DNA from 2 places in the Enterobacter bugandensis genome. Region 2 is predicted to be linked to the other one. Evidence: predicted binding sites of a transcription regulator. Region 2 holds the regulator's gene; the other holds the start of a gene.
What was found. The regulator sigma-54, encoded in region 2, starts transcription at its own class of promoters, with help from an activator protein. The targets are predictions, from matches to a motif close to GTTGGCACANNTTTCGCTNT.
Positions count from the first base shown of each region.

Region 1: DG357_RS06435 (amino acid ABC transporter substrate-binding protein) is a predicted target of sigma-54. The motif match lies at 3,454-3,473, and genes of this name have one in related genera.

Region 1 is NZ_LT992502.1:1,331,653-1,341,601, reverse strand. It holds gene DG357_RS06455 (PhoH family protein) at 1-419, shown strand, start outside; gene ybeY (rRNA maturation RNase YbeY) at 416-883, shown strand; gene corC (CNNM family magnesium/cobalt transport protein CorC) at 968-1,846, shown strand; gene lnt (apolipoprotein N-acyltransferase) at 1,852-3,390, shown strand; gene DG357_RS06435 (amino acid ABC transporter substrate-binding protein) at 3,746-4,651, shown strand; gene DG357_RS06430 (amino acid ABC transporter permease) at 4,808-5,548, shown strand; gene gltK (glutamate/aspartate ABC transporter permease GltK) at 5,548-6,222, shown strand; gene DG357_RS06420 (amino acid ABC transporter ATP-binding protein) at 6,222-6,947, shown strand; gene rihA (pyrimidine-specific ribonucleoside hydrolase RihA) at 7,068-8,009, shown strand; gene DG357_RS06410 (zinc ribbon-containing protein) at 8,064-8,546, opposite strand; gene leuS (leucine--tRNA ligase) at 8,763-9,949, shown strand, end outside.
Region 2 is NZ_LT992502.1:4,168,809-4,178,757, forward strand. It holds gene kdsC (3-deoxy-manno-octulosonate-8-phosphatase KdsC) at 1-384, shown strand, start outside; gene lptC (LPS export ABC transporter periplasmic protein LptC) at 381-956, shown strand; gene lptA (lipopolysaccharide ABC transporter substrate-binding protein LptA) at 925-1,479, shown strand; gene lptB (LPS export ABC transporter ATP-binding protein) at 1,486-2,211, shown strand; gene rpoN (RNA polymerase factor sigma-54) at 2,259-3,692, shown strand; gene hpf (ribosome hibernation promoting factor) at 3,715-4,002, shown strand; gene ptsN (PTS IIA-like nitrogen regulatory protein PtsN) at 4,085-4,576, shown strand; gene rapZ (RNase adapter RapZ) at 4,622-5,476, shown strand; gene npr (PTS phosphocarrier protein NPr) at 5,473-5,745, shown strand; gene mtgA (monofunctional biosynthetic peptidoglycan transglycosylase) at 5,787-6,512, opposite strand; gene elbB (isoprenoid biosynthesis glyoxalase ElbB) at 6,509-7,162, opposite strand; gene arcB (aerobic respiration two-component sensor histidine kinase ArcB) at 7,395-9,728, opposite strand; gene lptG (LPS export ABC transporter permease LptG) at 9,864-9,949, opposite strand, start outside.

The DNA of each region.
Region 1 (9,949 bases), 2.8 Mb from region 2:
AGAAAGTGGAGAAGCTGATCGAACGTAACGTGATCGAAGTGGCCCCGCTCGCCTACATGCGCGGCCGCACGCTCAACGATGCGTTCATCATTCTCGATGAAAGCCAGAACACCACCATCGAACAGATGAAAATGTTCCTGACGCGTATCGGCTTCAACTCGAAAGCGGTGATCACCGGTGACGTCACCCAGATCGACCTGCCGCGCAGCACTAAATCAGGCCTGCGCCACGCCATTGAGGTGCTGTCAGAGGTAGACGAAATTAGCTTTAACTTCTTCCACAGTGAAGACGTCGTTCGCCACCCGGTGGTCGCGCGCATCGTTAACGCCTATGAAGCCTGGGAAGAGGCGGATCAAAAACGCAGGGCCGAACAGGCCGCGGAACGTAAGCGCGAAGCGCAGGAGCAAGAACAGAAATGAGTCAGGTGATCCTCGATTTACAGCTGGCGTGTGAAGACAATTCCGGCATGCCAGAAGAGGCACAGTTTCAGAAATGGCTGGATGCGGTAATCCCCCAGTTTCAGGAAGAATCAGAAGTCACGATTCGCCTGGTGGATGAAGCGGAAAGCCATGAGCTTAACCTGACCTACCGCGGGAAAGATAAGCCAACCAACGTGCTCTCTTTCCCGTTCGAAGCGCCGCCGGGTATTGAGATGCCGCTGCTGGGCGATCTGATCATCTGCCGTCAGGTGGTTGAGCAGGAAGCCAAAGAGCAGCAGAAACCGCTGGAAGCGCACTGGGCGCATATGGTGGTACATGGCAGCCTGCACCTGCTGGGCTACGACCACATTGAAGATGACGAAGCGGAAGAGATGGAGTCCCTTGAGACAGAGATAATGCTTGCTCTGGGCTATGAGGATCCGTACATTGCCGAGAAAGAATAGTCAGTTACTGACTACCATGCCGCCGCGCAGGGACATAGCGCGGCGGTTAACATTGAACTAACAAGAGAACCCTTAACAAACGCCATGAGCGACGACAATTCACACAGTAGCGACACGACAACCAGTAAAAAGGGATTTTTCTCCCTCATTCTGAACCAGCTTTTCCACGGCGAGCCGAAAAACCGTGATGAACTGCTGGAGCTGATTCGTGATTCCGGGCAGAACGACCTTATCGACGAAGATACGCGCGAAATGCTCGAAGGGGTCATGGACATTGCCGACCAGCGCGTCCGCGACATCATGATCCCTCGCTCGCAGATGATCACCCTGAAACGTAACCAGACGCTGGACGAGTGCCTCGATGTGATCATCGAATCCGCCCACTCGCGTTTCCCGGTCATCAGCGAAGATAAAGATCACATCGAAGGGATTTTGATGGCCAAAGATCTGCTGCCGTTTATGCGCAGCGATGCCGAAGCCTTCAGCATGGAAAAAGTGTTACGCCAGGCCGTGGTCGTGCCGGAAAGTAAACGTGTGGATCGAATGCTGAAAGAGTTTCGCTCTCAGCGTTACCACATGGCGATTGTTATTGATGAATTCGGCGGTGTCTCAGGTCTTGTCACGATCGAAGATATTCTTGAGCTGATCGTGGGCGAAATCGAAGACGAGTACGACGAAGAAGAAGATATCGACTTCCGTCAGCTTAGCCGCCACACCTGGACCGTGCGCGCGCTGGCCTCGATTGAAGATTTCAACGACGCCTTCGGTACTCACTTTAGCGATGAAGAGGTCGATACCATTGGCGGGCTGGTGATGCAGGCCTTTGGCCATCTTCCGGCGCGCGGTGAAACCGTTGACATCGACGGTTACCAGTTCAAAGTGGCAATGGCCGACAGCCGACGTATTATACAGGTTCACGTCAGAACGCCGGACGATTCACCGGTGCCAAAACTGGAAGATTAATGTAAATGGCATTTGCCCCATTGCTTGAACGCCAGCGCGTCCGTTTGCTGCTGGCGCTGTTACTCGGAGCCAGCGGTACGCTGGCTTTTTCTCCTTACGATATCTGGCCCGCGGCCATTCTCTCCCTGATGGGGCTTCAGGGGTTAACCCTGAATCGTCGTCCGGTACAGGCCGCTGCGATCGGCTACTTCTGGGGGCTGGGGCTATTTGGCTCCGGCATTAACTGGGTCTACGTCAGCATCGCACAGTTTGGCGGGATGCCGGGGCCGGTTAACGTCTTCCTGGTCGTCCTGCTCGCCGCCTATCTCTCGCTCTATACCGGTCTGTTCGCCGGAATTCTCTCTCGCCTGTGGCCTAAAACCACCTGGCTGCGTGTCGCCATTGCCGCGCCGGTGGTCTGGCAGATTACCGAGTTCCTCCGCGGCTGGGTGCTGACCGGCTTCCCGTGGCTGCAGTTCGGCTACAGCCAGATTGACGGCCCGCTGAAAGGTCTGGCACCGGTAATGGGCGTTGAAGCCATTAACTTCCTGCTGATGGTGGTGAGCGGCCTGCTGGTACTGGCGCTGGTCACGCGCGGCTGGAAGCCGCTGGCTGTGGCCCTGGTGCTGTTCGCCCTGCCCTTCCCGCTGCGCTATATCCAGTGGTTCACGCCCGAGCCCGAGCGCGCCATGCAGGTTTCCATGGTGCAGGGGAATATCCCGCAGTCCATGAAGTGGGACGAAAAAGAGCTGCTGAACACGCTGAAGATCTACGCCAACGCCACCGAAGAGGTGATGGGCAAATCACAGCTGATTATCTGGCCAGAATCCGCTATTCCCGATCTGGAAATTAACCAGCAGCCGTTCCTCAACATGATGAACGATCTGCTGGTGGCGCGCGGCAGCACCCTGATTACCGGCATTGTTGATGCGCGCCTGAATCAGCAGAACCGCTACGACACCTACAACACCATTATTACGCTCGGCAAAGACAGCGAATACAGCTACCACTCCACCGACCGGTACAACAAGAACCACCTCGTGCCGTTCGGTGAATTTGTGCCGCTGGAGTCTATTTTGCGTCCGCTGGCACCGTTCTTTGACCTGCCGATGTCCTCCTTCAGCCGCGGTCCGTACGTTCAGCCCCAGCTTCACGCGCACGGCCTGGCCCTGACGGCCGCCATCTGCTACGAAATCATCCTCGGCGAGCAGGTGCGCGATAACTTCCGCCCGGACACCGACTATCTGCTGACCATCTCCAACGATGCGTGGTTCGGTAAATCGATTGGCCCGTGGCAGCACTTCCAGATGGCACGCATGCGTTCTCTGGAGCTGGCGCGTCCGCTGCTGCGTAGCACCAATAACGGCATCACCGCGGTGATTGGCCCGCAGGGCGAAATCCAGGCCATGATCCCGCAGTTCACCCGTGAAGTGCTGACAACCAAAGTCACGCCTACCACGGGCCTGACGCCGTACGCCCGCACCGGCAACTGGCCGCTGTGGATCCTGACCGCGCTGTTCGGCTTTGGCGCCGTGCTGATGAGCCTGCGTCAGCGTCATAAATAATCTTGCCTTCTGATGCCGGGTGGCGGCTGCGCCTTACCCGGCAATTTCCTCCCAATCTTCTATTCTGGCACGCCTGTTGCTTTATTTATTCACGTAAACGCTGTCTGGCTTAACGTGCAACCTTGTCGCACCAGTGTAGATCGTCGCTAGCACCGAAACGGTGCAACGGGAGATTATTGCCTCTGAATGGTGCGGCGCGCTTCGCAAAAATAAACAATAACGCAGCAAAATCTTTACATTAAGCCAGACTAAATGTTAACAAGCTTGCATAACACTGCACTCGCATTGCGCGAGATATAACAACATCACAATGGGTATCTATGCGTCACTGGCGCTGATAAGAAAGGAGTTGGGTATGCAATTACGTAAACTGGCCACAGCAATGCTGGTTATGGGAATGTCCGCAGGCGTGGTTCACGCTGAAGACGCTCCGGCAGCAGGCAGCACTCTCGACAAGATTGCCAAAAACGGCGTCATCGTGGTCGGCCACCGTGAATCTTCCGTCCCGTTCTCTTACTACGACAACACGCAAAAAGTCGTGGGCTATTCACAGGATTACTCCAACGCTATCGTTGAAGCTGTGAAGAAAAAGCTGAACAAACCTGACCTGCAGGTGAAGCTGATCCCAATCACTTCACAGAACCGTATTCCTCTGCTGCAAAACGGCACCTTTGACTTCGAGTGTGGTTCCACCACCAACAACCTCGAGCGTCAAAAACAGGCGGCCTTCTCTGACACCATCTTTGTCGTGGGCACCCGTCTGCTGACCAAGAAAGGCGGCGCGATCAAAGATTTTGCGGACCTGAAAGGCAAAGCGGTCGTTGTGACCTCCGGTACCACTTCTGAAGTCCTGCTGCACAAGCTAAACGACGAGAAGAAAATGGATATGCGCATCATCAGCGCGAAAGACCATGGCGACTCCTTCCGTACGCTGGAAAGCGGTCGTGCCGTCGCGTTTATGATGGATGACGCCCTGCTGGCGGGCGAACGTGCGAAGGCGAAGAAACCAGACAACTGGGATATCGTCGGTACCGCGCAGTCCAAAGAAGCCTACGGCTGTATGCTGCGTAAAGACGATCCGCAGTTCAAAAAGCTGATCGATGACACTATCGCCCAGGTGCAGACCTCCGGCGAAGCGGAAAAATGGTTCGACAAGTGGTTTAAGAACCCGATTCCACCAAAAAATCTCAATATGAACTTTGAACTGTCTGACGACATGAAAGCGCTGTTCAAATCTCCAAATGACAAGGCTCTTAACTAATTAGAACAACAGGGGCGGGACCTCCTGCCCTCTCGATTGTCGGGAAGCATGGACAGACATATACGCTGAGTGGTCGTTCCCCACTCAGCGCGAAAAAAGAGCTTCTCACCAATCTTCGAGGGTAGCGCTGCTACCCTCTTTTTTCTGGAGTTTATTATGTCAATAGACTGGAACTGGGGCATCTTCCTGCAACAAGCCCCGTTCGGCAACACCACCTATCTTGGCTGGCTGTGGAGCGGCTTTCAGGTTACCGTGGCATTATCGATAACGGCGTGGATCATCGCGTTTCTTGTCGGTTCGCTGTTCGGTATTCTGCGCACCGTCCCTAACCGTTTTCTTTCAACAATTGGCACACTGTATGTGGAACTGTTCCGTAACGTTCCGCTCATCGTGCAGTTCTTTACCTGGTATCTGGTCATCCCGGAACTGCTGCCGGAAAATATTGGCATGTGGTTCAAGTCGGAGCTGGATCCGAACGTGCAGTTCTTTGTCTCCTCCATGATGTGTCTGGGGCTGTTTACCGCTGCGCGCGTTTGCGAGCAGGTGCGTGCCGCCATTCAGTCATTGCCACGCGGACAAAAAAATGCGGGCCTGGCGATGGGCCTGACCCTGCCACAAACCTACCGCTACGTGCTGCTGCCTAACGCCTACCGCGTTATCGTTCCACCGATGACCTCTGAGATGATGAACCTGGTGAAAAACTCGGCCATCGCCTCAACCATCGGCCTGGTGGATATGGCTGCACAGGCGGGCAAGCTGCTGGATTACTCCGCTCACGCGTGGGAATCCTTCACCGCGATCACGCTCGCGTATGTTCTGATTAACGCTTTCATCATGCTGGTGATGAACCTGGTTGAACGCAAAGTACGCCTGCCGGGCAATCTGGGAGGCAAATAATGTACGAATTTGACTGGAGTTCTATTGTTCCATCCATGCCTTACCTGCTCGATGGCCTGGTGATTACCCTAAAGATCACCGCGATCGCTATCGTTGTGGGTATCGTCTGGGGTACCCTGCTGGCCGTCATGCGCCTGTCGAGCTTTAAGCCGCTCGCCTGGTTTGCGACTGCCTACGTTAACGTCTTCCGCTCCATCCCGCTGGTGATGGTGCTGCTGTGGTTTTACCTGATTGTTCCAGGCTTCTTACAGAATGTGCTGGGACTGTCGCCGAAAACCGACATCCGCCTGATCTCTGCGATGGTGGCGTTCTCGATGTTTGAGGCCGCTTACTATTCAGAGATTATCCGTGCGGGTATCCAGAGTATCTCCCGTGGGCAGTCCAGCGCCGCGCTGGCTCTGGGAATGACGCACTGGCAGTCCATGCAGCTCATCATTCTGCCTCAGGCGTTTCGCGCCATGGTTCCGCTCCTGCTGACCCAGGGTATCGTGCTGTTCCAGGATACCTCTCTGGTTTACGTTCTGAGTCTGGCGGACTTCTTCCGTACCGCGTCGACCATAGGTGAACGTGATGGTACGCAGGTCGAGATGGTGCTCTTCGCGGGTGCGGTCTATTTTGTGATTAGTTTAAGCGCGTCGCTGTTGGTCAGCTGGCTGAAGAAAAGGACGGTATAATGATTTCCCTGAAAAATGTTTCTAAATGGTATGGGCACTTTCAGGTGCTGACCGACTGCTCCACCGAAGTCAAAAAAGGCGATGTGGTGGTGGTGTGCGGGCCGTCCGGTTCCGGTAAGTCTACGCTGATCAAAACGGTTAATGGTCTGGAGCCTGTGCAGCAGGGCGAAATTGTTGTTAACGGCACGAAAGTGAACGACAAGAAAACCAACCTGGCCCAGCTTCGCTCTCACGTCGGCATGGTGTTCCAGCATTTTGAGCTGTTCCCTCATCTGTCCATTATTGAGAACCTGACGCTGGCTCAGGTCAAAGTGCTCAAGCGTGATAAAAAAGCGTCGCGCGAAAAGGGGCTCAAGCTTCTGGAGCGCGTGGGGCTTTCTGCACATGCCGATAAGTTCCCGGCACAGCTTTCCGGCGGCCAGCAGCAGCGTGTGGCGATTGCGCGCGCGCTGTGCATGGATCCGGTGGCGATGCTGTTCGATGAGCCCACGTCAGCGCTCGATCCTGAAATGATCAACGAAGTGCTGGACGTGATGGTCGAGCTGGCGCACGAAGGGATGACCATGATGGTGGTGACGCACGAAATGGGCTTCGCCCGTAAAGTGGCCAACCGCGTGATCTTCATGGACGAAGGGAAAATTGTCGAAGACTCACCGAAAGAAGAGTTCTTCGCCAATCCGAAATCCGAACGCGCCAAAGATTTCCTCGCGAAAATTCTGCACTAATCTTCTCGGTGCGCAATCTGCGGATTGCGCACTGCTTCACGCTTTAGATCTCTTTTTCTATTCGGCGTCACATCGCAGCGTTAACCTTGTCACAAAATAATGCTAAGAATGGAGAACGCTATGGCACACCCTATAATTCTCGACTGCGATCCGGGTCATGATGACGCGATCGCGCTCGTCCTCGCGCTTGCCTCCCCTGAACTGGACGTGAAAGCGGTCACCTCGTCCGCGGGAAATCAGACGCCGGACAAAACCCTGCGCAACGTTTTACGAATGCTGACGCTGCTGAAACGCACCGATATTCCTGTCGCAGGCGGCGCCGTTAAGCCGCTGATGCGCGAGCTGATCATTGCCGACAACGTTCACGGTGAAAGCGGGCTGGATGGCCCGGCGCTGCCGGAGCCAGGTTTCACACCGCAAGACTGCACTGCCGTCGAGCTAATGGCGAAGGTGCTGCGTGAAAGTGCAAAACCCGTCACCCTGGTGGCGACCGGCCCCCAGACCAACGTTGCGCTCCTGCTGAACAGCCATCCGGAACTGCGCGGTCAAATCGCCCGTATTGTGATTATGGGTGGGGCTATGGGGCTAGGGAACTGGACGCCTGCGGCCGAATTCAACATCTTTGTTGATCCGGAAGCGGCGGAGATCGTCTTCCAGTCGGGCCTGCCGATTGTGATGGCGGGGCTGGACGTGACGCATCGGGCACAGATTATGGCAGACGATATTGAGCGCTTCCGCGCCGTGGGCAACCCGGTTGCGACAACCGTAGCCGAGCTGCTCGACTTCTTTATGGAGTATCACAAAGCCGAGAAATGGGGCTTTCACGGCGCGCCGCTGCATGACCCGTGCACCATCGCCTGGCTGCTGAAGCCTGAAATGTTTACCACGGTGGACAGATGGGTTGGCGTGGAGACGCAGGGGAAATATACCCAGGGGATGACGGTGGTGGATTACTATTCGCTGACGGGGAATAAACCGAATACGACGCTGATGGTGGATATCGACCGGGAGGCGTTTGTGGATTTGCTGGCGGAAAGACTTGCTTACTATTGTGCGGCCTGACGCCCTCACCCTGGCCCTCTCCCACGGGGAGAGGGAACTAAACTGCGCTTTTACTTATGGCTCAAACGGGCGACGCTGGAACTGATCGTGCCCGCACTTCGGGCACAGCGGCAACACATCAGGCGTATATACCGCAATATGGTGATGGCACTTCTCGCACACCAGATTCCCCAGCCCCACCACTTCACCGCTCTGGTACACGCCGTGATGATTTAAATCCTGGAACACCTCGCGCCACTCCAGCTGGGTTTTATCGGTAATATCCGCCAGCTCCTGCCACAGGCTCTCTTTGATCACCCGCATAAAGACGCTGTCGGCGATCTCATCCTGGCTCTCTTCGTAGCTGCGCGCGAACTCTTCCAGATCGCGGCGTACGGCGCGCGTCACCTCTTCCACTTCGGTTCGCGTTAACTCACCCGTTTGCGTCACCCGTTCACGCGCCTGTTCGACCAGCGCGTCAATATCGCGCTCGCCGTTACGCAGCCGTTCCGTCAGTGTCGCCACCAGTTCGCGGTAAAATTGAGCAACCTTGTTCATCATTTTGCCTCCCGGGTAAGTAACTATTTCTAATAATAGACCTTATTTCGCCGCCGCTTTGTCAGGTGAAGCACAGACCCGGTAAATTCCTGCAAAGTGCAATTGCGCGAAAGGCTGTTTTGACGCGGGCGTTTGGGCTATGCTATGCGGATCTGAATTACCACATCCATTGGCTACATTTTTGTAGCTGTATTGAACACAGGACCACTGGCTGCCATGCAAGAGCAATACCGCCCGGAAGAGATAGAATCAAAAGTCCAGCAACACTGGGACGAGAAGCGCACCTTTGAAGTAACCGAAGACGAGAGCAAAGAGAAGTATTACTGCCTGTCGATGCTTCCCTATCCTTCTGGTCGACTACACATGGGCCACGTGCGTAACTACACCATCGGTGATGTGATCGCCCGTTACCAGCGCATGCTGGGCAAAAACGTTCTGCAGCCAATCGGCTGGGATGCGTTCGGCCTGCCTGCAGAAGGCGCAGCGGTAAAAAACAATACCGCTCCGGCACCGTGGACGTACGACAACATCGCGTACATGAAAAACCAGCTCAAAATGCTGGGCTTCGGCTATGACTGGAGCCGCGAGCTGGCGACCTGTACCCCGGAATACTACCGCTGGGAGCAGAAGTTCTTCACCGAGCTGTACAAAAAAGGCCTGGTGTACAAGAAGACCTCTGCCGTTAACTGGTGCCCGAATGACCAGACCGTTCTGGCGAACGAGCAGGTTATCGACGGCTGCTGCTGGCGCTGCGACACCAAAGTTGAGCGTAAAGAGATCCCACAGTGGTTTATCAAAATCACCGCTTACGCTGACGAACTGCTGAACGATCTGGATACGCTGGATCACTGGCCTGACACCGTTAAGACCATGCAGCGCAACTGGATCGGCCGTTCTGAAGGCGTGGAAATTACCTTCAACGTTGAGAACTACGACCAGACCCTGACCGTCTACACCACCCGTCCGGACACCTTCATGGGTGCGACCTATCTGGCCGTGGCCGCAGGTCACCCGCTGGCGCAGAAAGCGGCAGAGAACAACCCGGAACTGGCGACCTTCATCGACGAATGCCGCAACACGAAAGTGGCCGAAGCCGACATGGCGACGATGGAGAAAAAAGGCGTTGCGACGGGCTTCTATGCTAAGCACCCGCTGACGGGCGAAGCGATCCCGGTCTGGGCAGCAAACTTCGTTCTGATGGAGTACGGTACAGGTGCAGTCATGGCCGTTCCGGGTCACGATCAGCGCGACTACGAGTTTGCCACCAAATACAACCTGCCGATTAAAGCCGTTATTCTGGCCGCCGATGGTTCTGAACCTGACCTGTCCGAGCAGGCGTTGACCGAAAAAGGCACCCTGTTCAACTCCGGTGAGTTCAGCGGCCTCAGCTTCGAAGAGGGCTT
Region 2 (9,949 bases):
ATCCGCTGTGCGCTCACCTCGGGTATCGAGGTTGCTATCATCACCGGACGAAAAGCTAAACTGGTAGAAGACCGCTGTGAAACCTTAGGCATTACCCATCTTTACCAGGGTCAATCCGATAAGATGGCAGCGTTCAATGATTTACTGGGTAAACTGGCTATCGCACCGGAAAACGTGGCCTACGTCGGGGACGACCTGATTGACTGGCCGGTGATGGCTGAAGTCGGTCTCAGCATCGCGGTTGCTGATGCTCATCCGCTGTTAATCCCGCGCGCTGACTACGTTACCCACATCAACGGTGGCCGGGGTGCCGTCCGTGAAGTCTGCGATCTGCTTCTGCTGGCGCAGGGCAAGCTTGATGAAGCCAAAGGGCAATCGATATGAGTAAAACCAGACGTTGGGTTATCATTCTGCTTTCGCTTGTCGCACTGGTATTGATTGGCGTGAACCTTGCCGATCGCGACGATACGCAAACGGAAGTCGTCAACAATAACGATCCAACCTATAAAAGCGATCACAGCGACACCGTGGTCTATAGCCCGGAAGGAGCGCTGAATTATCGCCTGATTGCCCAGCACGTTGAATACTTTTCCGATGACGGCGTTTCGTGGTTTACCCAACCTGTCATGACCACTTTCGATAAAGACAAAGTGCCGACGTGGTCAATTAAGTCAGATCGGGCCAAACTGACAAATGACCGTATGCTTTATCTGTATGGCCACGTTGAAGTCAACGCCCTGACCGCTGACTCGCAACTGCGAAAAATTACGACGGATAATGCCCAGATCAACCTGGTAACCCAGGACGTGACGTCGCAGGATCTGGTCACACTGTATGGCACAACATTTAATTCCAGCGGTTTAAGAATGCGCGGGAACTTACGCAGCAAGAACGCCGAGCTGATTGAAAAGGTTAGAACCTCCTATGAAATTCAAAACAAACAAACTCAGCCTTAAAGTAATTATCGCCAGCGCGATGCTGGCGGCCAGTCTCCCCGCGCTTGCTGTAACGGGCGATACCGACCAGCCGATCCATATCGAGTCCGACACTCAGTCTCTCGATATGCAGGGTAACGTCGTCACCTTCACGGGTAACGTCGTCATGACTCAGGGGACCATCAAAATTAACGCCGATAAAGTGGTCGTTACCCGTCCGGGCGGCGAGCAGGGCAAAGAGATCATTGATGGTTACGGCAACCCGGCCACCTTCTACCAGATGCAGGACAACGGCAAGCCGGTGAAGGGCCACGCCTCGCATATGCACTATGAGTTGGCGAAGGACCTGGTCATCCTGACCGGAAACGCGTATCTGGAACAGCTGGACAGCAATATTACCGGTGACCAGATTACCTATCTGGTGAAAGAGCAAAAAATGCAGGCCTCCAGCGAGAAAGGCAAACGCGTAACCACTGTGCTGGTTCCGTCGCAGCTGCAGGACAAAGGCAAGGGCCAGGCCCCGGCACAGAAGAAGAGTAACTAATTCGCTATGGCAACATTAACTGCAAAAAATCTCGCGAAGGCCTATAAGGGCCGCCGTGTCGTAGAAGATGTCAGTCTGACCGTCAACTCCGGCGAAATTGTGGGCCTGCTTGGCCCGAACGGTGCGGGTAAAACCACCACCTTCTACATGGTGGTGGGTATTGTGCCGCGCGATGCCGGCAACATTATTATTGACGATGAAGATATCAGCCTGCTGCCGCTGCACGCGCGCGCGCGCCGTGGCATCGGCTATCTGCCGCAGGAAGCCTCTATTTTCCGTCGTCTGAGCGTCTTTGATAACCTGATGGCAGTCCTGCAAATTCGCGACGACCTGACCAACGAACAGCGTCAGGATCGCGCCAACGAGCTGATGGAAGAGTTTCATATCGAACACCTGCGCGACAGCCTGGGCCAGGCCTTGTCCGGGGGGGAACGCCGTCGTGTTGAGATTGCGCGCGCGCTGGCCGCCAATCCGAAGTTTATCCTTCTGGATGAACCGTTTGCGGGCGTTGACCCGATCTCCGTTATCGACATTAAACGCATTATCGAGCATCTGCGTGACAGCGGACTTGGCGTGCTGATCACCGACCACAACGTTCGTGAAACGCTGGCGGTATGTGAACGCGCGTATATCGTGAGCCAGGGCAATCTGATCGCTCACGGTACGCCGCAGCAGATCCTCGAAGACGATCATGTTAAGCGCGTCTATCTTGGGGAAGACTTCAGACTCTGATAGGGTAGAGGTAACGTAACGCCGAACCGGAGAAAAATGCTCTGAACATGAAGCAAGGTTTGCAATTAAGGCTCAGCCAACAGCTGGCGATGACGCCGCAGTTACAGCAGGCAATTCGTCTGTTGCAACTGTCCACCTTAGAACTCCAGCAGGAGCTCCAGCAGGCGCTGGACAGCAATCCCCTGCTGGAGCAAGCCGATCTTCATGACGAGGTAGATACCCAGCAGTCACAGGACACAGAAGCGCTCGACACCGCGGATGCACTCGAACAAAAAGAGATGCCGGACGAGCTTCCGCTGGATGCCAGCTGGGATGAAATCTATACCGCCGGGACCCCTTCCGGCACGCGTGCAGACTACCAGGACGACGAGCTACCGGTCTACCAGGGCGAAACCACCCAGTCGCTGCAGGATTACCTGATGTGGCAGGTAGAGCTTACCCCCTTCTCCGATACCGACCGCGCTATTGCCACGTCGATTGTCGACGCCGTTGATGACACCGGTTATTTGACCGTCACGCTGGACGACATTCTGGAAAGCATGGGCGATGAAGAGATTGAGATTGAGGAGATTGAAGCGGTACTGAAACGCATTCAGCGCTTCGATCCGGTCGGGGTGGCCGCGAAGGACCTGCGCGACTGTCTGCTGATCCAGCTTTCTCAGTTCAGCAAAGAGACGCCGTGGCTCGACGAGGCACGCTTAATCATCAGCGATCATCTGGATCTTCTGGCTAACCACGATTTCCGCACCCTGATGCGCGTCACGCGCCTGAAGGAAGAGGTGCTGAAAGAGGCGGTAAATCTGATTCAGTCCCTCGATCCGCGTCCCGGTCAGTCGATCCAGACCAGCGAACCCGAGTACGTTATCCCGGACGTGCTGGTCAGAAAACACAATGACCGCTGGGTCGTTGAACTGAACTCTGATAGCATCCCTCGCCTGCAAATCAACCAGCAGTACGCCTCCATGTGTACCAGCGCGCGCAACGACTCCGACAATCAATATATTCGCAGCAATCTTCAGGAAGCGCGATGGTTGATCAAGAGCCTTGAGAGCCGGAATGATACCCTGCTTCGCGTGAGCCGCTGCATCGTCGAACAGCAGCAGGCCTTCTTTGAGCAGGGCGAAGAGTATATGAAACCGATGGTGCTGGCGGATATCGCCCAGGCCGTCGAGATGCATGAATCCACTATTTCCCGCGTTACTACGCAGAAGTATCTGCACAGTCCGCGCGGTATTTTTGAGCTTAAGTATTTCTTCTCCAGCCACGTGAACACCGAGGGTGGCGGCGAAGCCTCCTCAACGGCGATTCGCGCCCTGGTGAAGAAGTTGATCGCCGCGGAGAATCCCGCGAAGCCACTAAGTGACAGTAAGTTGACCACCATGCTGTCCGATCAGGGTATTATGGTGGCACGTCGTACTGTTGCGAAGTATCGAGAGTCTTTATCCATTCCGCCGTCTAACCAGCGTAAACAGCTGGTCTGACACAACCGATAAGGAAGACACTATGCAGCTCAATATCACAGGACATAACGTCGAGATTACTGAGGCTTTACGTGACTTCGTGAACGCTAAGTTCGCGAAACTCGAGCAGTATTTCGAAAGGATCAATCAGGTCTACGTTGTGTTAAAAGTGGAGAAAGTGACTCATATCTCGGATGCAACCCTGCATGTAAACGGGGGTGAACTCCATGCCAGTGCGGAAGGGCAAGACATGTACGCGGCTATCGACGGCTTGATTGACAAGCTTGCGCGACAGCTCAATAAACATAAAGATAAACTGAAACAACACTAATTGTCCGGGCAGTTAACGGGTGCAGGACGGCCTGTTGTGAAACACAACGGGCCATTTGTACAGTTAGCGCTTAGGTGAAATTATGATGAACAACGATTCCGCTCTTCAACTGAGCAATGTCCTTAACCAGGAATGTACCCGCAGTGCCGTTCACTGCCAGAGCAAAAAACGTGCGCTGGAGATCATCAGTGAATTGGCTGCAAAACAGCTGGGCCTGCCGCCGCAGGTGGTGTTCGAAGCCATTCTGACCCGTGAAAAGATGGGCAGTACCGGTATCGGCAACGGCATCGCGATCCCGCACGGCAAGCTGGAAGAGGACACCCTGCGTGCCGTCGGTGTGTTTGTGCAGCTGGAAACGCCAATCGCTTTTGACGCCATTGATAACCAGCCCGTCGATCTCCTCTTCGCGCTGTTGGTGCCTGCCGACCAGACCAAGACCCACCTGCATACGCTTTCGCTGGTTGCTAAACGTCTGGCGGATAAAACCATCTGCCGTCGACTGCGCTCAGCCCAAAGTGATGAAGAGCTTTATCAAATTATCACTGAAGCAGAAGGCAATCAGGATGACGCATAACCAGGTGATGGCCTTCACATCTGTTGTCCTGAGGAGAAACGGAACATGGTGCTGATGATTGTCAGCGGTCGTTCAGGGTCGGGGAAATCCGTTGCTCTGCGCGCGCTGGAAGACATGGGTTTTTACTGCGTCGATAACCTGCCGGTCGTGTTATTGCCCGATTTGGCACGCACGTTAGCGGAGAGACAAACCTCCGCCGCCGTCAGTATCGACGTTCGTAACATGCCGGAATCGCCAGAGATCTTCGAACAGGCAATGAGTAACCTGCCTGACGCGTTCTCGCCTCAGCTGCTGTTCCTTGACGCCGACCGCAATACCCTGATCCGCCGCTACAGCGACACCCGTCGTCTGCATCCGCTTTCCAGCAAGAATCTCTCGCTGGAGAGCGCCATCGACGAAGAGAGCGATCTGCTTGAGCCGCTGCGCTCTCGTGCCGATCTGATTGTCGACACCTCAGAGATGTCCGTTCACGAGCTGGCGGAAATGCTGCGAACCCGGCTGCTGGGCAAACGCGAGCGCGAGCTGACGATGGTGTTCGAATCCTTCGGCTTTAAGCACGGTATTCCGATTGATGCGGACTATGTTTTCGACGTGCGCTTCCTGCCGAACCCGCACTGGGATCCTAAACTGCGTCCAATGACCGGTCTGGATAAGCCCGTGGCGGCGTTCCTCGACCGACACACAGAAGTTCACAATTTTATCTACCAGACGCGAAGCTACCTTGAGCTATGGTTACCTATGCTGGAGACAAACAATCGTAGCTACCTGACAGTGGCGATTGGCTGTACCGGCGGTAAACATCGTTCGGTCTACATCGCCGAACAGCTGGCCGACTATTTCCGCTCGCGCGGTAAGAACGTTCAGTCCCGTCATCGCACGCTGGAAAAACGTAAAACATGACCGTAAAACAAACCGTTGAGATCACCAATAAGCTGGGCATGCATGCACGCCCGGCGATGAAGCTGTTTGAGCTGATGCAGGGTTTCGATGCAGAAGTGCTGCTGCGTAATGACGAAGGCACCGAAGCGGAAGCCAACAGCGTGATTGCGCTGCTGATGCTGGACTCCGCCAAAGGGCGTCAGATTGAGGTTGAAGCCACCGGTCCTCAGGAAGAGGAAGCTCTGGCAGCGGTAGTTGCGCTGTTTAACGCCGGGTTCGACGAAGATTAGGCCTGCTATTATTCTGGCGGGTGGCGCTGCGCTTACCCGCCCTACATTAACGCATTTCTCTCCATAAACCCTTCCCCACCCAGCTGGCGCATCTGGCGCATGATCCACGCCTGACGGCTTCGCACGTACCCTGACGGGGCGCTGGCCTTGAAGCGGACAGGATTAGGCAGAACAGCCGCGAGCAGCGCCGCCTCCGACATGCTCAGCCTGCTGGCAGGTTTATTAAAATAGCGTTGTGATGCAGCTTCGACACCAAATACCCCGTCGCCGAACTCGGCGATATTAAGGTAAACGGTCAGAATACGCTTTTTGCTCCAGACCGTTTCCATTCCCAGGGTCAGGCCCGCTTCCAGCCCTTTTCGCACCCAGCTTCGGCCATCCCACAGGAACAGGTTTTTAGCCGTCTGCTGCGACAGCGTTGACGCACCGCGCACGCGGTTTTCGTGACGTTCGTTATGGGCCAGCGCCTTTTCGATCGCGGCCACATCAAACCCCCAGTGCTGCGGGAATTTTTGATCTTCCGCCGCGATAACCGCCAGCCCCATGAACGGAGAAATTTCATCCATGCTCACCCAGTCAGAATGGGCAACATAGCCGAAATCACCGGAGAACCACGCGCTAAGCTGGCGCTCAACCATGACCGCTGAAAACGGTACCGGCAAAATGCTGAACACGGCCAGGCCGCCCCCCCAGAACACCGCCAGGACGAGAACGATGCGTAAAAGAAGGCGTTTCACCCATGCGCCTGCGGAAGACTGACGCCTCATTCCGTCAGCACCAGCACTCGGGCGACCAGCTTTTCAATGCCCACGGCGGCTTCCGCAATATTCTTCGCCAGCATATACGCGGGCGTGGTGACAATTTTGTTGTCCTCATCCACCACAATGTCATCGACCGGGCACGGAACGTGTTCGCCCCCCATATCCTCGACGACCTCTGCGGTATCAATATCGGTTCCGATCGTCAGCCGTAACGGAAAATCGAAAATATTTGGCAGCATGGCCGGTGCAATACAGATAAAACCCAGCGGCTTGCCCGCGGCATGCATCGCCAGCGTCAGCGCTTTGAGATCAGGGTCAACCGTGCATGCGGCACCTTCGGCAGCAAAGGTGCTGAGATTTTTCGCGGCGCCGAAGCCGCCCGGCACAATGAGCGCATCCAGTTCAGCGGCATCTGCCTTCGCCAGCGGATGAATCTCTCCCCGGGCAATACGCGCGGCTTCAATCAGCACGTTACGCGTTTCGCCCATCGGCTCGCCGGTCAGATGGTTAATCACATCCGACTGATTTTTGTCGGGCGCAAAACAGATAACCTCTGCTCCCTGTTTTGTCAGGGCCAGCAGCGTGATTACGGCTTCATGTATTTCTGAACCATCAAAAACACCGCATCCGCTCAGGACAACACCAATTTTTTTCATCTTGACGATCCTTCTTTGCAACTCGCTGAAGCACATTAATAATTTTGATTAAAACGCTATGCTTCACACATTTCACTGATTCATGTAACAAACCATTTAAGATTTGCTATCTTATCTGCGTGCGGCCTAAATTTTTACGGCGGCGCCGATTAGAAAATTACTTTAAAAAACAGGCGCAGCCACGATTTCCCTGGTGTTGGCGCAGTATTCGCGCACCCCGGTCTAGCCGGGGTCATTTTTTTCTGGCATCCACCCAGGCTTTAAGCACCGCAACATCGTTCTGCCACTCTTGTTTCATCTCTTCAACCCAATCACCAACGTTATCTTCCCAAGCTGGTAAATCAGGCGACTGAATCTGTTGACCCAGTTGCTGCAGGTGGCGTAACCCGACCGAGCCGGCTGCGCCTTTGATTTTATGCCCTTCTTCCACGATGCCCTTCTGGTCACGCGCCGTCAGGTTTGACTCCAGCACGCTCAGATAACCCGGCATCATTTTTTCAAACACCGCCAGGCCGTCGGTAATCAGTTTCGGGCCGACCAGATCGATATACTGCTCCAGCATCGCGGTATCGAGTATCGTTTGGGCTTTTGCGCTATCAACAGACGTCATGGTGCTCTCCTCTTCATCGTGGGTATCCCAGAACTTCTTGATCATGGCGGTCAGAGCAGGCACCGCCAGAGGCTTGCTGAGTACATCGTCCATACCGGCGTCGAGGTACTCTTTTTTATCTTTCAGCACGTTCGCCGTCAGCGCCACCAGCGGCGGCAGTTCATCAGCCGCGTACTGACGCGTCAGTTCACGCGAGATATCCAGCCCGGTCATATCCGGCAACTGGATATCCAGCAGAACGAGGTCATATTCACCAGGTGTAAACATCTCCAGCGCGGCTTTACCGGTCATCGCGACATCCACGCTGTTGCCCAGTTTTTCCAGCACCGAGCGCGCTACAATCACGTTAAGCTCAATATCCTCCACCAGCAGGACGTGCAGCGCAGGCAGCGGCATATCGTCATTTTCAAAGGTATCCTCTACCTCTTCCGCCACCGCCGGCGCATGCACCGTCAGCGTGAAGGTTGACCCTTTGCCCGCCTGGCTGGCAACGGTGATGTCACCGCCCATGCTCTTCGCCAGCCGCTTAGACACCGCCAGGCCGATTCCGGTACCAGTGGCCGGTTTTCCACCGTTGCTGTCCTTCACCTGGTAGTACATCGCGAAAATCTTGTCCTGCTCCTCCTGCGGAATACCAATCCCGGAGTCCTCCACCTCAAAGTGCAGCATGTCGCCGTCGTCATAGCGAATACGCACCGCCACCTGCCCCTTCTGGGTAAATTTCACCGCGTTGCTGATGAGGTTCCACAGGATCTGACGCAGCCGCGTGCCGTCGGTAATCACTTTATGCGGCAGCGGCAGGGTGGGATCCATGACAAAATTCAGCCCCTTCTGCTGGGCCTGCAGACCAGACAAGTTTTCCAGATCGGCAAGGAAGCTGGTGAAATCAACCGGCTGATTATCAAGCTGAACCTTTCGGCGCTCCATCTTATCCATGTCAATAATATCGTTGAAGATATTACCCAGCGTGACCGCCGAGACATGAATCGTTTTGAGGTATTTTTCCTGCTCTGCGGTCAGGTCGGTATCCAGCAGAATGCGGCTCAGCCCCACAATGCCATTAAGCGGCGTACGAAGCTCATGGCTGATGGTGGAGATGAAGGTGGTCTTGTCGCGGCTGGCGCGCTCCAGCGCATCCTGATAACGCTTACGCTCGGTAATATCACGGCCGAAGCCCATCAGGCCGTGGCGCTTCCCGACGCGGTCATAGTACGGCACCTTACGGATCTCAAAGCAGGCTTTGCGCCCGTCCGGGTAATCCAGCCACTGTTCGTAGGTCAGCGAGACGTTATGGCGGAACACTTTTTCGTCCGTCTCCATGACCTTGGCGGCCGCCTCTTCGGAGTAAACGTCCTGCGGCTTGAGGTGAATCAGCTGCTTCTCACTTTTCCCGGTCAGGAGCTCCATCGCCCGGTTACAGCCTGAAAATTCTTTATCTTCGTTACGGTAGAATACCAGATCCGGCGAAGCGTCCAGGAACGAACGCAGGAAGGAGGATTGCTGCTCAAGCTGGATCTGCGTCACCTCGCGCTCTTTCATTTCGATTTTCAGCTGTTCCAGCGTGGCCTGACGCTCTGCCTCCGCCTTCTCACGATCTGAAATTTCCTGATTCAACTGAGCAATGTTGTCTTTAAGCTGAACATTGAGCTTCAGGTCGCGCTCGCGCATCTCCTCCAGCTTATCGACCAGTTTTGATAAGCGCTGACGGGATTCCTCCAGCTGTTCGACCACCACGGAAAGAAAATAGACTGCCCAGGGGGTAATGAGCAGGCCGAAGAAGATAGAGCGGATAACGTCGATACTCTCGACCTGACCATGCAGAACCATCGTAACGGCCATCTGCACGACAATCGCCAGAACGACCAGCGCCAGCGCCAGCAGCATGGAGAAACGCACCAGCCCAAGCTTCATCATCAGGTCGACGTAGTACTGGGCTAGCATTCGAATTTGCTTCATAGAGGATCCCTTCACGACTTTATCGCTCAATAATACTCAAATTCGAGGCGGGACGTTGAAGGTTGTGAGAAAAAGTGCGGGGTGAAACAGGAGATTAGCCTCGCCTCCGGTTCACCGGAAGCGAGGAGAGGTCAATCAGGAGCGTTTCAGCAGCAGCCAGAGGCTGATCAGGAAGAAGCTGGCGCTCGGCAGCAGCGCACCGATAATCGGCGGGATGCCAT